2 regions of the Ensifer sp. Root558 genome follow, and region 1 is predicted to be linked to the other one. Evidence: predicted binding sites of a transcription regulator. Region 1 holds the regulator's gene; the other holds the start of a gene.
The links. The regulator LexA, encoded in region 1, represses DNA repair genes until DNA is damaged. The targets are predictions, from matches to a motif close to TGTTCNNNNTGTGTTCNG.

Region 1 (3,781 bases):
TCTTGTTGTCGAGGGCAGGGCGGTCGGCAGTTTTGGCCGTCCCGTAGCAATTCCGAATCTCTCAACAAGGGCCGTGGCCGCGCAGGCGAATGACCGGTTCCTGGCGGTCTTCCCCTCTGTTGGGGTGCCCTCGAAAACTTTTCGGCAACCCATCAAACGCATAATGCGGTCTCGAATCAGGATGGGGACCGATGGCCAAAGCCACTACGAAACGTCGACGCCGCAGTTCGGGCCGAAGCACCAGCAAACAGGGCGGCATGGCGCCGTGGTATCTGGCCGCAGCGCTCACCCTTGGCGGCGTCATGGCCTACGACCATCGCGCCGAGTTGCGGCACTGGCCGGTGGTTTCCGATGTCATGGCCTTTGCATCGCGATCGGAAACGAAGCCGAAGCCTCAGCGCGCGGTTCCTGAAGCGCAGGAGCGCGTTGCCCAGCAGGCGGATAGGCACAAACCGAATCCGAAGCCCAACCCGGCGACGAAGGTTGCCCTGGCCGCCCCGGTGCCGTCGGTGAATGTCGGCGTCACGCCGCCAACCCCTCTCGTGCGGCCGAATGAAGAGGTGAAGACGGCATCCATCCGTACCGATCAGTTCTATTTTTGCGGCATTCGCAACGACAACTGCGTGATCGATGGCGCGACCTTCGTCTTCCATGGCGAGACGATCCGCGTCGCCGATGTCGATGCGCCGCGAATCCGCCAGGCAAGCTGCGACAAGGAGCGTTCGCGCGGCTTCTACGCCAAGCAGCGCCTGCGCGAATTGCTGAATGCAGGCGACTTCAGGCTGATCTCGGCGGGAGGGCGATCAGATGCCAAGGCCGGCGAGAAACTGCGCCTGGTCACCCGCGGTGACCAATCTCTTGGACGTGTACTCGTTTCCGAGGGGCTCGTGCGGCCGTGGGAAGGGCGCCCGACGCCCTGGTGCTGAGATCAGCTGGGAGACGATCGGCGGACATCGTCGATCGTTCTGTGGAAAGTATCCGTCCTGCAAATCGACGGCGCGTTTTTCAGAAAATGCCTCTTGCGGTTTTTCTGCAATCATTCTAAATCCGCGCCAACGCTTGGTTATCCGAGCTGTGAGGCCTCGTGGCGGAGTGGTGACGCAGAGGACTGCAAATCCTTGTACCCCGGTTCAATTCCGGGCGAGGCCTCCAATAATCTCACCTCGTTAAATTTGGTTTGGCGTTCTGCCTTAGGGCAGCGCGGTAAAATTCGCGACACGTCCGCGCAAGCCACGTCGCCTATGCCTCCGTCGGATCTTATCGCTTCGGTGAATTCGGTAGAGGGGGAACGATGACTCCGCTGAGATCAACCGTATCGGTAGCGTCCGTCAACATTAAGAACGGAGGCAATGGCATCAATGAAAAAGAGACTGATCCTGACGGCGTTGGCGTGTTTTGCGGCGACCGCTATGGAGGCGCGCGCGGACGACCTGGTTTTCCAGCTGAAGAACAACACCGGCGCGGTACTGACGAATTTCTATACGTCGCCGGTCGGCGTCAATGAATGGGAAGACGATGTTTTCGGTCGGCAGGTCCTGAACCCCGGCGAGAGCATGGAGATCACCATTGCCGACGGGCGGGACGTCTGCAAATACGACATGCGATTCGAATTCGAGGAAGGCTCGGCCCTCGATACGACCGAGGACACGCAGGATCTCTGCGAACTCGGCGAATACACGATCCACGAATAAGCGATCTGGATTTCAGGTCGCCTTAAACGGAAAGAGCCTCGCCACTTTCAGTGGCGAGGCTCTTTTGATTCGGCGTTCTGCCTGGAATTCAATGGTAGCGGCGGATCAGCCCGACGAGCTTGCCCTGGATCTTCACGCGATCCGGTCCGAAAATGCGCGTCTCGTAGGCGGGGTTGGCCGCTTCGAGCGCAATCGACGCGCCCTTGCGACGGAAGCGCTTCAGCGTCGCTTCCTCGTCGTCCACGAGCGCCACGATGATGTCGCCGGGATTGGCCGAGTTGCCGTTGCGGATGATCACCGTGTCGCCATCGAAGATGCCGGCCTCGATCATCGAATCGCCCTTTACTTCGAGGGCGTAATGCTCGCCGCTGCCGATCATGTCGAGCGGAACGGTAATGTCATGGGTGTTGTTCTGGATCGCCGAGATCGGCACGCCGGCAGCGATGCGCCCCATCACCGGGACGGAAACAGACGTGCTTTCGGCGACCGGCGCCGGCTTCGGCGTGGCAGGAGCGGCGGCCGGCGGCTTTCCGAGGCTGCCCTCGATCACGCTCGGCGAGAAGCCCCTGCGCGGCTGTTGCTGGCCGGCGGCGTAGGCTTCCGGAAGCTTGATGACTTCGAGCGCGCGCGCCCGGTTCGGCAACCGGCGAATGAACCCGCGTTCTTCGAGCGCCGTGATCAAACGGTGAATGCCGGACTTCGACGCAAGGTCGAGCGCATCCTTCATTTCATCGAAAGACGGCGGTACGCCCGACTCCTTCATGCGTTCGTGGATGAACAGAAGCAATTCCTGTTGCTTGCGGGTCAGCATGGCACGTCGCTCCAGAGGCGTGAAACAAATCAAGAACAGACACTATCTGTTCCATATGTGTTCCGCAAGTGCCTAAAATTCCGTGAATTCAGGCAATTGGCTGCTTCTGTGGGGGGCGATTGGTCACTTTTGCGGGAGCGGGGCGGTTTTCGGCGACGGTTGCGTCCCAAAACAGCGCCGGGCAGGTCAATCGCGCGCGTGATTCGAACGAATCGCGGCTCTCTTCGCGGAGAGACTTAAGTCGCTTGCGAGGCCGAGCAGGCGTCTTCGAACTCCTTCACCGTTTCGGCGCTGTTGTCTTCCGGAAGCACTGCGTCGGCCGCATCGGTCGCAACGGGCGTATCGCCGTCATAAACGAAGGACTGGATGTAGAAGGCGAGCGCGCCCTTCCAAACATTGCGTCCATCGATCTGATGGCACGGCACGGCCCGTTCGAAATCGGTCTGGAGTTCATCCACCGTCGCGGCACTGAGCTTGACGTCAGGCATATTGGGCGATGCGACTATCGAAGCGAGAAGCAGGGCGGCAAGCACGGTGATCGTCCACTTGATGAAGGGGTGGGACTACGGGTTGGTAAACGATGTGAACCGCGCTTTCGTTCCGAAGTCCAGCAAGCATGGCGATCACTCTGCCATGTTCAACAGCTCTTTGCCCGCAGGCTGTGGCTGATTTGCGCCAGCCGCTCGATCTCAACCTCGTCTCGGCCGTTCTTCATGGACCGGCGCGGAGAATGCATCGGAGCTGCCAGCTTTCGCATCGGGCCTGGGGCGCGCAAAAATCCCTGCGGGGAAGGGCCTTCACCGTCTCGACAGGCCTCTAAAAAAAGATAACTTTGCGTGGAAAGTGGGGTGGTTGCATGCATAGATTGTCGTTGGTGGTGCTCGGCCTGTTGCTCACGGCTGGAGCGGCGTCTGCCGAAGAAGGGCGTTCGAATATCTGGAAACGGATCAACGCCTGGACGGTGGGATCCGATCGCTCCCTGGGCGGCTCGTGTTACGCGGCGACGAGCTATGACGCCGGCGCTATCCTTCGTATCGGCTTTTATCCGCGGGGATCGACGAACCTGGCGTTTCTTTCGATCGGCAATGCCGAATGGAAGTCCATCGAGCCGCAGCGGGAATACGATGTTGCCTTGCAGCTCGACCGTGGTCGTCAGTGGCCGGCCGTTGCGTTCGGTGTTGATCTGACCGGCGCCAGGGCCCTTGTCGTCAACTTTTCCAACACCGACTTCTTTACCGAATTCGTTCGCAAGAACACCTTGGCGCTGGCCTTCGAGGGG
Region 2 (3,781 bases), on a different contig from region 1:
TTTTCGATCGCCCCTTGGACGGACTCTCCGTTGTCCTGCCGCTGCCAGCCGACATAGTCCGAGCCGTCATATTCGACGGTCAGCTTGAACCGCGGCATCAGCCGAGCCTCGTGCCGGGCGCAACCGGCGTTCCGCGCAGGAAGTCGGCCGCACCCAACGCCTTGCCGCCGGCGCGCTGCAGGCGGGTGAGCCGAACGGCGCCCTCGGCGCAGGCAATCGTCAGATTATCGTCGAGCACCGTGCCGGCCTCGGCCTCGCCGGAAGCGGGCTCCGAGTTCAGAACCTTGATGCGCTCCGGCCTGCCGGCGATCTCAAGTTCGAACCAGGCGCCCGGAAATGGCGACAGGCCGCGGATATGGTCGTGGACCTCGCGGGCGGGACGGGCGAAATCGATGCGGGTTTCCGTTTTGCTGATCTTCTGGGCGTAGACGACGCCGTCCTCGGCCTGGACCGTCAGCGGCAGATCGTCGGCCTCGAGTTTTGCCATCGCTTCCCGCATCAGACTGGCGCCGACCTGCATCAGGCGATCGTGCAATTCGCCCCCGGTCATCGTCTCGCCGATCTGAACCGTCTTGGTGAGGGCGACCGGGCCGGTATCGAGCCCCTTTTCCATCTTCATCACCATCATGCCGGTCTCGTGGTCGCCGGCCATGATCGCGCGCTGGATGGGGGCTGCACCGCGCCAGCGCGGCAGCAGCGAGGCGTGGCCGTTGTAGCAGCCGAGCTTGGTGCCGGTGAGGATGGCCTCGGGCAGAAGCAGGCCATAGGCGACGACGACGGCGACGTCGGCGTCGAAATCACGGAAGGTCTGGCGGTCCGCCTCGTCCTTGAAGTTGACCGGCGTCAGCACCGGAATACCCAGCAGTTCGGCCGCCTGGTGCACCGGCGATTTCTGCAGATCGAGCCCGCGGCGGCCACCCGGCCGCGGCGGCTGGGTATAGGCGGCGACGATCTGATGGCCCGCCTCGGCAAGTGCCGCCAGTGTCGGCACCGAAAATTCCGGTGTGCCCATGAAGATGATGCGAAGCGACAAGGCGGTAACTCCGTCCTTTCAGATCACTTCATGCGGGGAAACGGCGAAATGATCTCATTCTCTAAAAACAGGACAATTCCAAGAAAGCCGTTTCACGCTCTTCCTGGAATGTTCAATGGGTTCCCGCCTTCAAAATTTCGCGTGATCTTCCGCGATCGAAGGCTCAGATCGCCTTTGCGCCGCGCGTCTTGGCAGCCTTGGTGAACTTGCGGATCACCATGTCGCGCTTGAGCTTGGAGATGTGGTCGATGAACAACACGCCGTTCAGGTGGTCGATCTCGTGCTGCAGGCAGGTGGCGAGCAGGCCTTCGGCCTCGATCGTCTGTTCCTTGCCGTCGCGGTCGAGGTGCTTGACGGTGATGACAGCGGGGCGCTCGACCTCGGCGTAGTAGTCCGGGATCGACAGGCAGCCTTCCTCGTAAACCGAATAGGTGTCGGACGAAGCGACGATCTCGGGGTTGATGAAGACAAGTGGCGTCTTCTCGTCGCCCTCTTTCGAAACGTCGAGCACCAGCATGCGCCTGGCGACACCGATCTGGATCGCGGCAAGGCCGATGCCGGGGGCATCGTACATGGTTTCGAGCATGTCATCGGCCAGACGGCGGACGTCCGCGTCGACGGTTTCGATCGGCGTTGAAACCTGGCGAAGCACAGGATCGGGAAGGATGATAAGCGGCTTGATGGTCATGATGCTCCCATAGCCGATCTTTCCATCGACGCGCAAGGAAATTGCCTTGCCACCTGCGGCACCCGCTCGTCCCTCGTCGGGCGTTAACCGCCGCGCACATATGTTCTTGTTTTGATCTACACTTCGCGAGAGAATCTGTTAGGTTTGGCGCATGGAACCCGCGCCCCTTCCCTTCGCCCAGCCGTTGTTTTTCATCGGCACCCTGCCGATTACCCTGGGCCATCTGACGATTGCCGCCGGCCTTGTGCTGGCTGTTGCCGGCCTGATGGCGCTCTCGCGCCGGCGCAATCCCCGCGACGACGAGCGGCAGGAACAGATGGCAATGCTGCTGGCAGCACAGACGGAGATGCAAGGGCGGGTCGCGGCCATGGCCGAGGTGTTCGGCGCCCGGCAGGCGGAGCTCAACCAGACACTCAGCCAGCGCATCGACGGCATGACCCATCGCATCGGCGCCTCGATCAGCGAGCAGACCAAGGCGACACACGAGAACCTGCGCCGGCTGCAGGAACGCCTCGCGGTCATCGACACGGCCCAGAACAACATCCAGTCGCTCGCCAAGGACATGGCCGGACTTCAGGCGATTCTATCGAACAAGCAGACGCGCGGCGCCTTCGGCCAGTCGCGCATGGAAGCGATTATCGCCGACGGGCTGCCGATGGGTGCCTTCGAATTCCAGGCGACGCTGTCGAACGGGGTGCGGCCCGACTGCACCATCCGCATGCCGAACGGCCAGCCGCCGCTGGTCATCGACGCCAAATTTCCGCTCGAAGCCTGGAACGCGATGCGGGATGCTCCGACCCCGGAGCGGCGCCAGCAGATCGCCCAACTCTTTCGCCGCGACATGGAAACGCACGTGCGCGACATCGCCGGCAAGTATCTGATCCCAGGTGAAACGCAGGATACCGCCTTCCTCTTCGTACCCTCGGAATCGATCTTTGCGGAGATCCACGAGCATTTCGAAGCGATCGTGCAGAAGGCGCACCGCCAGCGGATCGTCATCGTCTCGCCCTCCCTGCTGCTGTTGTCGATCCAGGTGATCCAGGCGATCCTCAAGGATGCACGCATGCGCGAGCAGGCGCACCTGATCCAGGGCGAAGTCGCGCGGCTGATGGAGGATCTCGACCGTCTCGACGAGCGCGTGCGCAAGCTGCAGGGCCATTTCGCCATGAGCCAGAAGGATGTCGAGGACATCCTCGTTTCCTCCAGCAAGCTCACCCGCCGCGGGGCCAAGATCGAGGCCCTAGAGCTGCAAGCGGAAGGCGGCACACGGGACGCGGACGAACCACGTGCCGCGGTCGACAATCGGGTCGGGCAATTGCGCCTGCGGGTGGTTGACGAGGACTGAGGCTGTCGGGCACTCTCCGGCCCAATTCGCAAAGCCGACAGGATAGTTTCACATGATTACTGTTTTTGGGTCCATCAACATGGATCTGATCGCCACCACCGCGCGCCTTCCGAAGCCCGGCGAAACCGTCGCCGGCACCAGCTTTTCGACCGCCGCCGGCGGCAAGGGCGCAAACCAGGCGCTGGCCGCACGACGTGCCGGCGCGACGGTGCAGATGGCAGGCGCGGTAGGAAAGGACAGCTTTGCCGACGGCGCGCTCGAACTGTTGAAGGGTGCAGGCACCGACCTGTCGTTGACCAAGACGGTCAGCGAGCCGACCGGCACCGCCCATATCCTCGTCGGCGGTGACGGCGAAAATGTCATCGTCGTCGTCGCCAGCGCCAATGCGACGGTCGATGAAGCCGATGCGGTGAAGGCCGTCGACGGCATGAAGCCCAGCGATACCTTGATGCTGCAGCTCGAAATTCCGGCCGCTTCGGTCGAGAAGGCGCTCACCGCCGCCAAACAGAAGGGCGTGCGTTCGGTCATCAACATCGCGCCGCTGACACCGGACGCAGCCCGCCTCGGCCGCATGGCCGATATCGTCATTGCCAACGAAACCGAATTCGAACTGCTGGCCGGCAAGAGCGGTATCGGGAGCACTGAGCGCGAAGAAGCGATGAAGGCGCTGCACGCGGAGACTGGCCAGACGGTCATCGTCACGCTCGGCGCCGAA

Region 2: the regulator LexA is predicted to act here: its motif matches at 1,823-1,840, upstream of ASD63_RS15135 (DNA recombination protein RmuC).

The regions. Positions count from the first base shown of each region.
Region 1 is NZ_LMGC01000035.1:359,484-363,264, forward strand. It holds gene ASD63_RS28180 (thermonuclease family protein) at 192-926, shown strand; tRNA gene ASD63_RS28185 (tRNA-Cys) at 1,079-1,152, shown strand; gene ASD63_RS28190 (hypothetical protein) at 1,359-1,691, shown strand; gene lexA (transcriptional repressor LexA) at 1,780-2,502, opposite strand; gene ASD63_RS28200 (hypothetical protein) at 2,739-3,035, opposite strand; gene ASD63_RS28205 (hypothetical protein) at 3,359-3,781, shown strand, end outside.
Region 2 is NZ_LMGC01000012.1:361,018-364,798, reverse strand. It holds gene truA (tRNA pseudouridine(38-40) synthase TruA) at 1-98, opposite strand, end outside; gene fmt (methionyl-tRNA formyltransferase) at 98-1,033, opposite strand; gene def (peptide deformylase) at 1,197-1,721, opposite strand; gene ASD63_RS15135 (DNA recombination protein RmuC) at 1,873-3,066, shown strand; gene ASD63_RS15130 (ribokinase) at 3,119-3,781, shown strand, end outside.